Regions from separate parts of the Streptomyces sp. NPDC021224 genome, predicted to be linked through region 3. Evidence: riboswitches for the same ligand, from Rfam matches in the RefSeq annotation. Region 3 holds a riboswitch; each other region holds the start of a gene.
The links. Region 3 has a riboswitch for cobalamin ahead of ACH4PY_RS18060 (ribonucleoside-diphosphate reductase subunit alpha). Riboswitches for the same ligand answer to the same signal wherever they lie in the genome.

Region 1 (4,904 bases), on a different contig from region 3:
GGCGGCGCGGCGGGCGCGCCAGTCGTCGACGGCGGGGGCGTAGCCGGGGGTGGGCGCGGTGCGGTCGCGGTCGGGGTCGCGGGCGGTGACGACGCGGTGCGGGCCGGTCGCGTGCCGCCGCAGGATCAGCTCGCGCAGGGCCGCCAGGTCGGCCTTCTCCTCGCCCTTGTCGAGCAGGAAGAAGACGTCGGTGCGGCCGATGGCGTCGACGGCCTGGAGGGTGAGCTGGGCGGGGTCTCCCGCGCCGATGCCGATGACGTGCACGTGTCTCATGGGCGGGTGTCCGTGGTGGGGTGCAGGGCGCAGTCGCCGCACAGGGCGCCGCGGCGGTCGGGGGCGGCGCGGTAGATCAGGCAGCAGCTGCGGCGGCGGAAGGCCCCCGCGGGCGTGCGGGCGCGCTGGGCACGCAGCGGAGCGCGGTCCAGCAGCGCGGTGGCGAACCGCGCGGTGGCGGCGGCCAGGTCGGGCCGGGCGCCGGCGATCATGGCCGCGGCGCCGTTGACGGCGGACGCGGTGTTGCCCAGCAGGATGTGCCGGGAGACGCCGAGCGGGGCGTGCAGCGCGGCGAGTTCGGCGAGCGGGCCGTCGTGCAGCCGGGCGGCGAAGGCGTCGGCGAGCGGCGCGGGCGGCAGGGCGGGGCCGCGCAGCGCAGCGGCGGGCAGCGACAGGGGCGCGGGGCCGCCGAGGACGGGCTGCCAGCGGACGGCGGCGAGCCGGTGGTCCAGGAGCACGCCGTGCAGGACGGCGGCGGCCAGGGCGGGTGACACCAGGCGGGCGGCGAGGCCGAGGTGGGCGACGGACGCGCCGACGCGGGCCTCGACGGCGTCGGGCGGCCGCCCGCTCGCGGCGGCCAGCCACGCCCGGACGGCCTCGGCCCGGGCGGCGACGGCGGGCCCGTCGAGGGCCTGCCACACCGGTTCGCCGGACCCGGCGCCGACCGCCGGGCCGGGCGCCGCGCGGTCCGGGTCCGCCGCCGGGTCCGGGTGTGTCGTGAACGCGAAGAAGGGCCCGAGCGCGGTGATCTCGTCGATCACCGCGCCCTGGTCCCCCGTTCCCGGTACGTGCGCTGTCATGCGGGGGACGGCGCCGTCCCGCGGGCGGGCGCGGCTGCCGTCGCGGGGCGCAGGACGCGTTCGGCGAGCGGTGCGAAGACCAGGCCGAGCGCGGACCACAGCAGGAGTTGCGCGCCCACGGAGTAGAAGCGGAAGGCGAACAGCACGTCGGCGGGGAAGCCGGGGAAGACGATGTCGCCCTTGGGGTCGGTGAGCGGCTGGGGTGTCTCGGTGGCGTGGTCGCCGTAGTGCTCCTTGTTCCAGCCCAGGTGTCCGAGCGAGGGCAGGAGCAGCATGACCGCGCCGATGGCGACGACGAACGCGGCACCGGCCAGCAGTGTGGCGTTCCAGTTGCCGAAGCGCGCCTGGAGCCGGCGGCCCAGCCAGACGGCGCCGACGAGGAAGGCGACCGAGCACACCACCATGATCAGGTAGAGGCCGCTGCGGGCCCTGATCGTCTCCTCGTGGCCGATGGCCGGCGGGTTGGCCGGGTACTTGAGGAACGGCACCAGGTACATGCCGAGGAAGCCGCCGCCCGCGACGAGCAGGGCGAGGTTGCGGGCGCGCAGCCCGCCGACCCGGCCGAGGCAGACGGTGTAGGCGACGGCGAGGAGCGCGCCCATGGCCATGCCGAAGACGACCATGCCGACGCCGATGCCGACGTCCGCCTGGACGGTGCGGCTGAACAGGTCGGAGCCCGCGGCCTCGGGGGCGATCCCGGCGGCCTTGTCGAGGGCGGTCTGCGCGGCGTCGCGGCCGCTCTCGTAGTCGATGGCCTTGCTGATGTACGGCTCGGCGAAGATGCGGGCGAAGACGAAGGCGAGCAGCCCGGCGACTGCGCCGGCGAGGACGCCGCGCAGCACGAGTTTCTTTTCCATGTCGAGTTGTCCGTTGTGAAGGGGGACAGGGGACGCGGGGGCTTGCGGGCGGGCCCGCTGCCGTCAGTGGCAGGGGAAGCCGAGGAAGTGCCGGGCGTCGTGGACGAACTCGTGGATGTGCATGTCCTTGCCGAACACGGAGACGGCGCCCTGGTCGACGCCGATGAAGTAGTAGGCGAGCAGTGCGAGGACGGTGGCGCCGACGAGCCAGACCGCAGCCTTGGTGACCGGCAGGACGACCGGTGTGGCGGCGGGGCGGGCGGGGGAAATGCTGCTCAAGATGAGCCCTCCTTCGGGGATCGTGCGTCCCTGGTCTGCTGGGCGTCGTGATGAGCGGGTATCTGACTTCCCGTCTCGCCCGAAGGCGGCGGGATCACAGTGGCGCGACCGTGCCGGAGTCTCACCGGCTTCCCCATGTCATCACTTACCCGGTGAGCGTAGGGCTCCGTTCTGTCATGCGTCAATCAGGGCGAACCGGCGATCACCAGGGGTTCCGCCGATGTGATCAAGCTCTCCGGGGGCCGGGCGGCCTATTGCACATCGTTCGCAACTAGTACGCTGATGCGGTTAGCGACACACCGGCCGCTCCCCGGAGGACGAAGGAATGAGCAGCACCACCGAGGCCCCGGCACCTGCCGGATCGCGCCTGCGACGGATGAGGAGCTCGATGACCCGGGCGGAGTGGACCCGGCTCGGCGGCATGGCGGCGTTCATCGTCGCGCTCCATGTGATCGGCTGGTTCACCCTGGTGGCGATCGTGGCGCCGGAGCACTACAGCGTCGGCACCAAGTCCTTCGGCATCGGCATCGGCGTGACCGCGTACACCCTCGGCATGCGGCACGCCTTCGACGCCGACCACATCGCGGCGATCGACAACACCACCCGCAAGCTCATGCACGAGGGCAAGCGCCCGCTGTCGGTGGGCTTCTGGTTCTCGCTGGGCCACTCCAGCATCGTCTTCGGACTGGCCGTACTGCTGTCGCTGGGCATCAAGTCGCTCTCCGACCCGGTCCAGAACGACGACTCGCAGCTGCACACCGTCACCGGCTGGATCGGCACGACCGTGTCCGGCACCTTCCTCTACGCCATCGCGATCATCAACCTGCTGATCCTGGCCGGGATCTGGAAGGTCTTCCGGCAGATGCGCGGCGGGCACTTCGACGAGGCGGCGCTCGAAGAGCACCTGAACAACCGCGGGTTCATGAACCGGCTGCTCGGCCGGGTGATGAAGTCGATCACCAAGCCCTGGCAGATGTACCCGCTGGGGCTGCTTTTCGGCCTGGGCTTCGACACCGCGACCGAGATCGCCCTGCTGGTGCTGGCCGGGTCCGGCGCCGCCTCGGGCCTGCCGTGGTACGCGATCCTGTGCCTGCCGGTGCTCTTCGCGGCGGGCATGTGCCTGCTGGACACGATCGACGGCTCGTTCATGAACTTCGCCTACGAGTGGGCCTTCTCCAAGCCGGTCCGCAAGGTCTACTACAACCTCACCATCACCGGCCTGTCGGTCGCGGTGGCCCTCATCATCGGCACCGTGGAACTGCTGGGCCTGGTCAGCGACAAGGCCGGTCTGCACGGCGCCTTCTGGGACTGGATCGGCGGCCTGGACCTCAACATCGTCGGCTACGTGATCGTCGGGCTCTTCTTCGCCACCTGGGCGGTCGCGGTGGCGGTGTGGAAGTTCGGCAACATCGAGGAGAAGTGGTCCTCGGGGCTGCGCACCGCCGAGCAGCCGGACTGACCCGCACACCGTCACGGCGAAGGCCCGTACCCCCTCGCGCGGGGGTACGGGCCTTCGCCGTCTAGGACGCGGGGCGGGTGCCGACGAGGACCGTCGCGCCGAGGTCGTCGTCGGTGACGGTACGGGCCGACAGGCCGCCGCCGGTGAGGACGCAGGCGGCCGCGGCTGCCTGCCGCTCGCCCGCCTCGACCAGGACGGAGCCGCCGGGGGCGAGCCATCGCGCGGCCTCCGCGGCGACCCGGCGCAGCACGTCCAGGCCGTCGGGCCCGCCGTCGAGGGCGAGCCGGGCCTCGTGGTCGCGGGCCTCGGACGGCAGCAGGGCGACCGCGCCGGTGGGCACGTAGGGCACGTTGGCGGCCAGCACGTCGACCGTGCCGCGCAGCGCCGCGGGCAGCGCCGCGAACAGGTCGCCGCGGTGCACCCGGCCGCCGACGGCGGCGACGTTGCGCGCCGCGCAGGCGACGGCGGCCGGGTCGAGGTCGGCGGCGTGCAGTTCGGTACGCCCCAGGGCCGCGGCGAGTGCGGCGCCGACCGCACCGGAGCCGCAGCACAGGTCGACCACGACCGACCGCCCGCGCGCGGCGCACGCGGCGCGGCCGAGCGCGACGGCCTCGCGCACCAGCAGTTCGGTGCGCCGCCGCGGCACGAACACCCCTTCGCCGACCTCGATCCGCAGACCGCAGAACTCGGCCCAGCCGACGACGTGTTCCAGCGGCCGCCCGGCGGCGCGCGCGGCGGTCATCGCGGCGGCCTCGGCGGGGGTGGCGGCGGTGTCCAGGATGATGCGGGCCTCGTCCTCGGCGAAGACGCAGCCCGCGGCCCTGAGGCGGGCGGTGACGGCGGCGTGCGCGGATTCCGTACCGGATTCCGGCGCGGATCCCGGTACGGGAAGGACGGGAGGTACGGACAGGGGTCCGGCGAATTCCGGGGTGTGCGGCATGGCGGCCTCTCGGCGGGTGCGGCGGCCGGCGGACCCGGTCAGGAAGCCCCGGGGCCGCGGCCGGACGGCGGGAACGTGCGGTGCGTACGCGCGGTGATCGGTCCCACCTCCCCTGCCAGTCGTGGCGCGTGCCGGCGGCCTCGCCGCCGGTCGGCGCCCAACCTACCCCAGCACCGGCGGGTGTTGGCACCGAATCGATATGTAACGGTTGAGCATCAGCGCGGAATCAGCGTCTTTACCGGCCAACAACCCAATGCAATAGTGCGGTCGTTCTGCAACTGAATCGCTTAAGTTGC
Region 2 (4,904 bases), on a different contig from region 3:
GTGGACGTGGTGGTGGTCGGCGCCGGGCTCGCGGGGCTGGCGTGCGCGCAGGACCTGGTGGCCGCGGGGCTGCGGGTGCGGGTGCTGGAGGCGTCGGACGGCGTCGGCGGCCGGATGCGCACCGACGTGCGGGACGGCTTCCGCCTCGACCGCGGCTTCCAGGTGGTCAACCCGTCCTACCCGCAGCTGCGCCGTCGGCTGCGGGTGGGCGAGCTGGACCCGCGGCCGTTCGGCCCCGGCTTCCTGGTGCACACCCCGCGCGGCACGCTGCGCTTCGCCGATCCGACCCGCGCCCCGCGGCAGGCCGCCGACCTGCTGCCGGGCCGGCTCGGCTCGCTGCGGGACGTGTCCGCGCTGGTGATGCTGTGCGCGCGCGATCTGCTCACCCCGCCGCGGATGCTCCGGCGGGCGCCGGACCGTACGACCAGGACCGCGCTCGCCGACGCCGCGATCGGCGAGGAGATGGTGGAACGTCTGCTGCGGCCGTTCCTGTCGGGCGTGTTCCTGGAGGACGACCTTGAGACCTCCAGCCGCTACTTCCACCTGGTGTGGCGCTCGATGATGCGCGGGAGGCTGTGCCTGCCCGCGCGCGGCGTCGCCGCCGTGCCCGAGCAGCTCGCCGCGGACCTGCCCGACGGCACGGTGGAGCTGGGCGTCCCGGTGGAGCGGCTGACCGGTACGGGGGTGCTGACCGCCTACGGCAGCGAGCAGTCGGCCCGCACGGTGGTCGTCGCGACCGGGCCGGGGGCCGCGGCGGAGCTGCTGCCGGGACTCGCCGTGCCGCCGGTGCGCGCGGTCACCACGTACTACCACGCCGTCCCGCGGCCGCCGCTGGCCGAACCCACGCTGGTCGTGGACAGTGCGCGGCGGGTGCTCAACACGGTGGTGATCAGCGAGGTCGCGCCGTCGTACGCGCCGCGCGGGCGGGCGCTGGTGGCCACCTCGGTGCTGGGCGCGGACGCCCCCGAGGAGCGGGAGGCGCGGGTGCGCGGCGTGCTTGCCGAGCTGTACGGGACGGACACCGGCGGCTGGGAGCCGGTGGCCGTCTACCCGGTGCCGGAGGCGCTGCCGGCGATGCCGCCGCCCTGGCCGCTCTCCCGGAGCACGCGCCACTCCCCCGGTGTGCACGTCTGCGGCGACCACCGCGCCACCGGCTCCGTGCAGGGCGCCCTCGCCTCCGGTGCCCGTGCCGCCCGCGAGATCCTCGCCGACCGCGCGGCCGGTGGGTAGCGGCGTCCGGTCACCGGCGCCGACGGCCGTACCGGGTGTGGTGCCGCTCGTGGAAGGCGCGGGTGAGCAGGGCGTGGATGTGGTGGCCCAGTTCGTCGGGCCCGGTCAGCGGGTGCGGAAAGGGCAGCCGGGCGGTGATCCGTACCTGGGCGCGGACCCGGTCGCGTACCGGAACGGGCGCGAGGTCCGTCCACTCCAGCACCGCGGGGATGCCGACCGCCGGGCCGCGGGAGGCCTCGGCGGCGGCGCCGCTGTCCACGGGGACGGTCAGCAGCAGGGTCCCGCCGTCGAGGTCGGCGTCCACCCCGGTCAGGAAGTCCTCGTGCGCGCCGTTGGCCGTGACGGCGGCGGAGCCCGCGGCCGTCAGGATGCTGCGTACGCGCTCCGCGGCGGAGGGCTCGCACCGGTCGGCGGTCCTGGTCACACGTCCTCCTCGTTATTTAGGTAAGCCTAACCTTAATATGACATCGCTCCGGGTTGTGGACAACGGCAGCCGGAAGTTGTCCGGCGTTCTAGGCTGGGAGGTGCAACTGGTTCGCCCTGCCCGCCAGGCAGGCGCGTCGCAAGAGGGAACCCGGTGGGAATCCGGGACTGCCCCGCAGCGGTGAGTGGGAACGACCGCCGTCATACGCACTGGGTCCGGGCCGCGGACCTGGGAAGCGACGGCCAGTAGGACAACTGCCTCCCGGCAGAGTGCCCGCGAGTCCGAAGACCTGCCCGTTGCCCGTACGCGACCGATCGCGTACGGACATCCCGGTGACCTCGAGGGCGGGTCGGCGACAGACAAACGGCGGGCGGACGTACCCCTTTCGGGGGGAACTCCGGGACCGCCCGGCTGCGCCACCCTTCACGCCCCCGTCCCGTCGCCGGGATCTCAGGGATCCATCTCGTGAAGGAGATCTCCGTGACAACCAAGCCCGCAGCCGCGGCAGCACGGGCCACCGTGTACGGCTACCCCCGCCAGGGTGCCGACCGGGAACTGAAGAAGGCCGTCGAGGGCTACTGGAAGGGCCGCGTCAGCGCCGAGACGCTCGGCGGTACCGCGGCGGAACTGCGCCGGGCGAACTGGCGGCAGCTGTCCGAGGCCGGCGTCGACGAGGTGCCCACCGGCGACTTCTCGCTCTACGACCACGTCCTCGACACCAGCGTCATGGTCGGCGCGATCCCCGCGCGGCACCGCTCCGCGGTCGACGCCGACCCGCTCGACGGCTACTTCGCCATGGCCCGCGGCACGCAGGACGTCGCGCCGCTGGAGATGACGAAGTGGTTCGACACGAACTACCACTACCTGGTGCCCGAACTCGGGCCCGACACCGTCTTCACCGCCGACCCGGCCAAGCAGCTCGCCGAGTTCGGCGAGGCGCTGGCCCTGGGCCTGACCCCGCGGCCGGTGCTCGTCGGCCCCGTCACCTACCTGCTGCTGGCCAAGCCGGCGCCCGGCGCGCCCGCGGACTTCGAGCCGCTGAGCCTGCTGGACCGGCTGCTGCCCGTCTACGCCACCGTGCTCGCCGACCTGCGCGCGGCGGGCGCCGCATGGGTCCAGCTCGACGAGCCCGCCCTCGTCCAGGACCGGGACGCCGCCGAACTGGACGCCGCCGCCCGCGCCTACCGCGCGCTGGGCTCCCTCACCGACCGCCCCCAGCTGCTGGTCGCCTCCTACTTCGACCGGCTCGGCGACGCCCTGCCGGTGCTGGCCGAGGCCCCCGTCGAGGGCCTGGCCCTGGACTTCACCGGCCCGGCAGCCACCAACCTGGACGGCCTCGCGGCCGTCGGCGGCCTGCCCGGCAAGCGCCTGGTCGCGGGCGTCGTGGACGGCCGCAACATCTGGACCTGCGACCTGCGCAAGGCGCTCGCCACCCTCGGCACCCTGCTGGGCCTGGCCGACCGGGTCGACGTGGCCGCGTCCTGCTCGCTGCTGCACGTGCCGCTCGACGCCGCCGCCGAGGCCGACCTCGACCCGCGGGTGCTGCCCTGGCTCGCCTTCGCCCGGCAGAAGACCGCCGAGATCGCCACCCTCGCCGCGGGCCTGTCGCACGGCACGGACGCCGTCGCCGCCGAACTGGCCGCCAACCGCGCCGCGCTCGACTCGCGCGCGCGGTCCCCGCTCACCCGCGACCCGGCCGTCCGGGCGCGGGCCGCGGCCGTCACCGAGGCCGACACCCGGCGGACCCAGCCGTACGACGAGCGCACCGCCGCCCAGCGGGCCCGGCTGCGGCTGCCGCTGCTGCCCACCACGACCATCGGCTCCTTCCCGCAGACCGGCGACCTGCGCGCCGCCCGCGCCGACCTGCGCGGCAAGCGGATCGACACCGCCGGGTACGAGGAGCGGATGCGCGACGCGGTCCGCGAGGTCATCACCTTCCAGGAGAAGACCGGCCTGGACGTCCTGGTGCACGGCGAGCCCGAGCGCAACGACATGGTGCAGTACTTCGCCGAGCAGCTCACCGGCTACCTGGCCACCCGGCACGGCTGGGTCCAGTCCTACGGCACCCGCTACGTGCGGCCGCCGATCCTCGCCGGTGACATCTCCCGCCCCGAGCCCATGACCGTCCGCTGGACGTCCTACGCCCAGTCGCTCACCGACCGGCCGGTCAAGGGCATGCTCACCGGCCCCGTCACGATGCTCGCCTGGTCCTTCGTGCGCGACGACCAGCCGCTCGCCGACACCGCCCGGCAGGTGGCCCTGGCCCTGCGCGACGAGGTCGCCGACCTGGAGGCCGCGGGCACCGCCGTCATCCAGGTGGACGAGCCCGCGCTGCGCGAGACGCTGCCGCTGCGGTCCGCCGACCGCCCGGCGTACCTGGCCTGGGCCACCGAGGCCTTCCGGCTCACCACCGCCGGGGTGCGCGCGGACACCCAGGTCCACACGCACATGTGCTACGCGGAGTTCGGGGACATCGTCCAGGCCATCGACGACCTCGACGCGGACGTCATCAGCCTGGAGGCGGCCCGCTCCCACATGCAGGTGGCCCGGGAGCTGGCCGCGCACGGGTACCCGCGCGAGGCCGGACCGGGTGTCTACGACATCCACTCGCCGCGCGTCCCCGGCGCCGACGAGGCCGCCCGGCTGCTGCGCACCGGGCTCAGGGCCATCCCCGCCGAGCGCCTGTGGGTCAACCCGGACTGCGGTCTGAAGACCCGCGGCTGGCCCGAGACCCGCGCGTCGCTGGAGAACCTGGTGGCCGCCGCCCGCACGGTCCGCGCCGAGCTGGACGGCTGACCCCGGCCCCGCGGTGCCCGGCCCGTGCGGCCCGGGCACCGCGGGGTGCACGTCGAAGCGCTTCACCGGGCGGTGCCCGGCGCGGGTCCCTCAGCCGAGCGGCGCCGCCAGCCGCGCCGTCCCGGCCGCGCACCGGTGCAGCGTGCCGAGCGCGTGCGGCTCGCCGTGCCCGGGGGTCGAGGCGCCGGCCAGCAGCACGTTCCAGGGCAGGGCGCTGCCGGTCTCCACGACGATCCCGTCCCCGTCGCGGGTGACGGTGAAGGCGACCGGGGCCGAGCCGTCGGGCGCGGGCACCCGCGTCACGGTGGTGGCGCCGTCCGCCGGGGCGTATACCCGCAGCGTCACCCCGTCCGCCCAGTCGGACACCGGCCCGTCCGAGGAGGCCCCGAAGGGGATCACCGCGCCGGGCCGGGCGAGCAGCGGCAGGGTGTCGACCGGGTGGGTCTCGCGCCGC
Region 3 (4,904 bases):
GGAGTTGATGTGCTTGTAGAGCGTCAGCACCAGGTTGTTGGAGACGATCGAGTCGCCCGTGGCGAAGAACGCCACCAGCCGGCCGATGAGGTGCTGCTCGCCCGGGGTGAGCTTGGCGAGGTCGGCGACGTCGGAGTGCAGATCGACCTCCTCCACCGTCCAGGTGTTCTTGATCGCGTCGCGGTAGCGCTCGTAGAAGTCCGGGTAGCGCATGGGCCGCAGGGTGAGTTCGAAGCCCGGGTCGAGCAGGTTCTTCGTGGGGGTGGTGCTGGTCATTACTGGCAGGCCTCGCAGGACTCGGGGTTTTCCAGGGAGCACGCGACGGCGTCGGCGGCCGCGGCGGCGGATGCGGGAGCGGGTACGGGGACGGAGGCGGGGGCGGAGCCCTGCGCGGCGCGGGCGATCCGGGTCGCCGGGCGCGAGCGCAGGTAGTACGTGGTCTTCAGGCCCTGCTTCCAGGCGTAGGCGTACATCGAGGAGAGCTTGCCGATGGTGGGCGTCTCCATGAACAGGTTCAGCGACTGGCTCTGGTCCAGGTACGGGGTGCGGGCCGCGGCCATGTCGATGAGGGCGCGCTGCGGCAGCTCCCACGCGGTGCGGTACAGCTCGCGCACCTCGGCCGGGATCCAGCTGAAGCCCTGGACGCTGCCGGAGGAGTCGCGCAGCGCCTCGCGGGTCTGCTCGTCCCACACGCCGAGCCGCTTGAGGTCGGCCACCAGGTAGGAGTTGACCTGGAGGAACTCGCCGGACAGCGTCTCGCGCTTGAAGAGGTTGGAGACCTGCGGCTCGATGCACTCGTAGGAGCCGGCGATCGAGGCGATGGTCGCGGTCGGGGCGATGGCCAGCAGCAGCGCGTTGCGCATGCCGTGCGCCGCGACGCGCTCGCGCAGCGCCGCCCAGCGCTCGGGCCACACGGTGGCGGTGTCGTAGTGGTCCGGGTGCAGCACGCCCGCGGCGGCCCGGGTCTCGGCCCAGGCGGGCAGCGGGCCGTGCCGCTCGGCGAGGTCGCAGGACGCCTCGTAGGCGGCCAGCATGACGCGCTCGGCGATCTTCGTGGACAGCGCGCGGGCCTCGGGGGAGGCGAAGGGCAGCCGCAGCTTGAAGAAGACGTCCTGGAGCCCCATCACGCCCAGGCCCACCGGCCGCCAGCGGGAGTTGGAGCGGCCCGCCTGCTCGGTCGGGTAGTAGTTGATGTCGACGACCCGGTCCAGGAACGTCACCGCGGTGTGCACGGTCTCGTCCAGCCGCGTCCAGTCGATGTCCCCGTCGGCGGTGACGAACGAGCTGAGGTTGACCGAGCCGAGGTTGCACACCGCCGTCTCGGAGTCGTCGGTGACCTCCAGGATCTCCGTGCACAGGTTGGACGAGTGCACGGTACGGCCGGGCAGCGCGGTCTGGTTGGCGGTGCGGTTGGCGGCGTCCTTGAACGTCATCCAGCCGTTGCCGGTCTGCGCGAGGGTGCGCATCATGCGGCCGTACAGCTCCCGGGCCGGGATGGTGCGCTGGGCGAGCCCGGCGGCCTCGGCGGCGCGGTAGGCGGCGTCGAAGTCGTCGCCCCACAGGTCGACGAGCTGCGGCACGTCGGCGGGCGAGAACAGCGACCAGGAGGCGTCCGCCTCGACCCGGCGCATGAACTCGTCCGGCACCCAGTGCGCCAGGTTCAGGTTGTGCGTACGCCGGGCGTCCTCACCGGTGTTGTCGCGCAGCTCCAGGAACTCCTCGACGTCCGCGTGCCAGGTCTCCAGGTAGACGGCGGCGGCGCCCTTGCGGCGACCGCCCTGGTTCACCGCCGCGACCGAGGCGTCCAGCGTCTTCAGGAACGGCACGATGCCGTTGGAGTGCCCGTTGGTGCCGCGGATGAGCGAACCGCGGGCGCGGATCCGGGAGAAGGGCAGGCCGATGCCGCCCGCGTGCTTGGAGAGCCGCGCCACCTGGTGGTAGCGGTCGTAGATCGAGTCCAGCTCGTCCAGCGGCGAGTCCAGCAGGTAGCACGACGACATCTGCGGGTGCCGCGTACCGGAGTTGAAGAGGGTGGGGGAGCTGGGCAGGTAGTCCAGCGCGCTCATCAGCCGGTAGAGCGCGGCCACCTCGTCCAGCGCCGGGGCGCTCTCGTCCTCGGCCAGCCCCGCGGCCACCCGCAGCATGAAGTGCTGCGGGGTCTCGATGACCTTGCGGGTCAGCGGGTGGCGCAGCAGGTAGCGGGTGTAAAGGGTGCGCAGGCCGAAGTAGCCGAAGCGGTCGTCGGCGCCCTCGGCGAGCGCGCGCTCGACCAGGGCGTCCAGCCGGGCCGCGTGCCGGGTGACGAAGTCGGCGGTGCGGTCGGCGACCAGGCCCTCGCGGTGCCCCACCGCGATCGAGGCCGTGAAGGACACCGCGCCCTGCGACGCGGCCTCCTCGGCGATCGTCACGGTCAGCAGCCGCGCCGCGAGCCGCGAGTACGCCGGGTCCTCCGAGATCAGCCCGGCCGCCGCCTCGGTGGCCAGCACCCGCAGCTCCGCCGTGTCCGCGGCCGCGCTGCGCCCCCGCAGCGCCGCACCGGCGACCCTGCCGGGGTCGGTGTCGGGAAGGTCGGTACACAGCTTCACGAGGGTACGCAGCAGGTCGCCGTTGTCGGGCGCACCGGTGGTGGTACCGGGGGTACCGGCGGGGGCTGCGGGGGCTTCTGGCGCGATGGTCACGGTGATGCGGTCTCCCTCGTGAGCGGCGGCGGCCACGCGGGGAGGGACGGAGGGGGCCGCGACCGCCCTGCGGGCATGCCGAGCCGCGTCCGCTGAGCCCACTCCACGAGGCCCGGACACAGCGGCGCCGCGGTCGGCCGACCGGGACGCCGTCTGCCGGCAGGCGATCGGGCTCCGCCGCCGTGCGCTTTTCTGCGCGTAAGCGCATGGGGGCACGGCAGCTCACCGTTGCGGGGCAGCGCCGGATTCGCACCGGCTTCCCCTGCGGGCAGCGGAGTTGAGCATACATCTAGTGCTGCCGCACTTGGACGGGGCTACATGTTGTGTCGCCGGGTACTCCGTGTGCGCCTGGGGCACGGGGAACTGCGCGAGCGACCTGCCACCGGCCGGTGGTCCGGCACGGACCGGGCTGCCCCTTCGGGCCGGTGACGACCCGCGCCCCCGGTGGGGGCTTGTCGCGCAGTTCCCCGCGCCCCTGAGGGGCGCGGGCCCTACGCCGGTTCGGGGAGGCCCGGGGAGACGGCCGGGTCGGGCGGCGTGGTGGGGCTGGGGATCTCCGGGGCGGACTGGGCGGTGTAGTCCGCCGGGGAGGTCTCGTCGGCGCCCGCAGGCGCCTTGAGGGCCCGCAGGACGACCGTCAGGACGATCGCGACGGCCGCGTTGAGCACGAACGCGGTCAGGCCGATGTAACCCTTCTCACCGATCCACGGGATCATGTCCGCGTTCCCGCCGAAGTGCGACTGCGACGGGCTGGACTGCTCGTAGGCCTTCCACGTGCCGTAGAACATGCCCGCCGCCCAGCCGGCGAGCAGGGCCCAGCGGTGGAACCAGCGGGTGAACAGGCCGCCCACGATGGCCGGAACGGTCTGCAGTATCCAGATGCCGCCCAGCAGCTGGAAGTTGATGGCGACGGTTTTGTCCATGGTGAGGACGAAGACCAGCGCGCCGACCTTGACCACGAGTGAGACGGCCTTGGAGACCGCGGTCTCCTGCGCGGGGGTGGCGTCCGGCTTGATGAGGTCCTTGTAGATGTTGCGGGTGAACAGGTTCGCCGCGGCGATGGACATGATGGCCGCGGGGACGAGCGCGCCGATGCCGATCGCGGCGAAGGCGACGCCCGCGAACCACGACGGGAAGATGTTCTCGAACAGCTGCGGGATGGCCAGCTGGTTGTTGTACTTCGGGTTGCCCGCGCCGACGCCGTCCGCGATGGCCATGAAGCCGAGCAGCGCCAGCAGGCCGAGCATGAGGGAGTACAGCGGCAGGATCGTGGTGTTGCGGCGGATGGTGTCGCGGCTCTTGCCGGACAGCACGGCGGTGATCGAGTGCGGGTAGAGGAAGAGGGCCATCGCCGAGCCCATCGCGAGCGTGGCGTACGCCCACTGGGCCTTCGGGCCGGTCACCAGGGAGCCGCGGGGGACGCCCTGCTTGTTCGTGACGGCGTAGGCGTCGCCGGCCTTGCGGAAGATGTCGTCGAAGCCGCCCAGTTTGTACGGGATGTAGATGATGGCGACCGCTATCACGATGTAGATCAGCGCGTCCTTGACGAACGCGATGAGCGCGGGCGCGCGCAGCCCGGAGGAGTACGTGTAGGCGGCGAGCACGCCGAAGGCGATGAGCAGCGGCAGGTCCTTGAGGAACCAGTTGGTGCCGTCGCTGCCGCCCACGCCCATGACGTCCAGGACGGCCTGGATGCCGACCAGTTGGAGGGCGATGTAGGGCATCGTGGCGATGATGCCGGTGATGGCGACGGCCACCGACAGGCTCTTGGAGCCGAACCGTCCGCGGATGAAGTCCGAGGAGGTGACGTAGCCGTGCCGGCGCGAGACCGACCACAGCCGCGGCAGGAAGAGGAAGACCAGCGGGTAGGTGATGATCGTGTAGGGCACCGCGAAGAAGCCCGCGGCGCCGCCCGCGAAGATCGCGGCGGGCACGGCGACGAAGGTGTACGCGGTGTACAGGTCGCCGCCGAGCAGGAACCAGGTCACCCAGGTTCCGAAACTGCGTCCGCCCAGGCCCCATTCGTCCAGGTGCAGCGGATTCGCGGCGCGCCGCCAGCGCGCGGCGAAGAAGCCGAGCACGGTGACGGCCAGGAAGAAGAAGATGAAGACGCCGAGCGCGACGCCGTTGACGCCGTCCTTCACGCGTCCTCACCCCCCTTGCGGGCGCGCTCCTCGCGCCGTACGAGCACGTAGGCGGTGAAGGTGAGCGCGGCCGCCACCGGCA

Region 1: linked by a shared signal. The riboswitch ahead of ACH4PY_RS30555 (CbtB-domain containing protein) and the one ahead of ACH4PY_RS18060 (ribonucleoside-diphosphate reductase subunit alpha) in region 3 are both predicted to bind cobalamin.
Region 2: linked by a shared signal. The riboswitch ahead of metE (5-methyltetrahydropteroyltriglutamate--homocysteine S-methyltransferase) and the one ahead of ACH4PY_RS18060 (ribonucleoside-diphosphate reductase subunit alpha) in region 3 are both predicted to bind cobalamin.

Annotation. Positions count from the first base shown of each region.
Region 1 covers NZ_JBIRPW010000017.1:44,765-49,668, forward strand. The annotation lists gene cobF (precorrin-6A synthase (deacetylating)) at 1-273, opposite strand, end outside; gene ACH4PY_RS30545 (hypothetical protein) at 270-1,073, opposite strand; gene ACH4PY_RS30550 (CbtA family protein) at 1,070-1,930, opposite strand; gene ACH4PY_RS30555 (CbtB-domain containing protein) at 1,994-2,209, opposite strand; cobalamin riboswitch at 2,245-2,386, opposite strand; gene ACH4PY_RS30560 (HoxN/HupN/NixA family nickel/cobalt transporter) at 2,598-3,668, shown strand; gene ACH4PY_RS30565 (putative protein N(5)-glutamine methyltransferase) at 3,730-4,608, opposite strand.
Region 2 covers NZ_JBIRPW010000016.1:132,270-137,173, reverse strand. The annotation lists gene ACH4PY_RS30055 (NAD(P)/FAD-dependent oxidoreductase) at 1-1,230, shown strand, start outside; gene ACH4PY_RS30050 (hypothetical protein) at 1,241-1,654, opposite strand; cobalamin riboswitch at 1,745-1,966, shown strand; gene metE (5-methyltetrahydropteroyltriglutamate--homocysteine S-methyltransferase) at 2,135-4,450, shown strand; gene yicI (alpha-xylosidase) at 4,541-4,904, opposite strand, start outside.
Region 3 covers NZ_JBIRPW010000006.1:335,615-340,518, forward strand. The annotation lists gene ACH4PY_RS18055 (ribonucleotide-diphosphate reductase subunit beta) at 1-276, opposite strand, end outside; gene ACH4PY_RS18060 (ribonucleoside-diphosphate reductase subunit alpha) at 276-2,678, opposite strand; cobalamin riboswitch at 2,819-2,970, opposite strand; gene mctP (monocarboxylate uptake permease MctP) at 3,170-4,822, opposite strand; gene ACH4PY_RS18070 (DUF3311 domain-containing protein) at 4,819-4,904, opposite strand, start outside.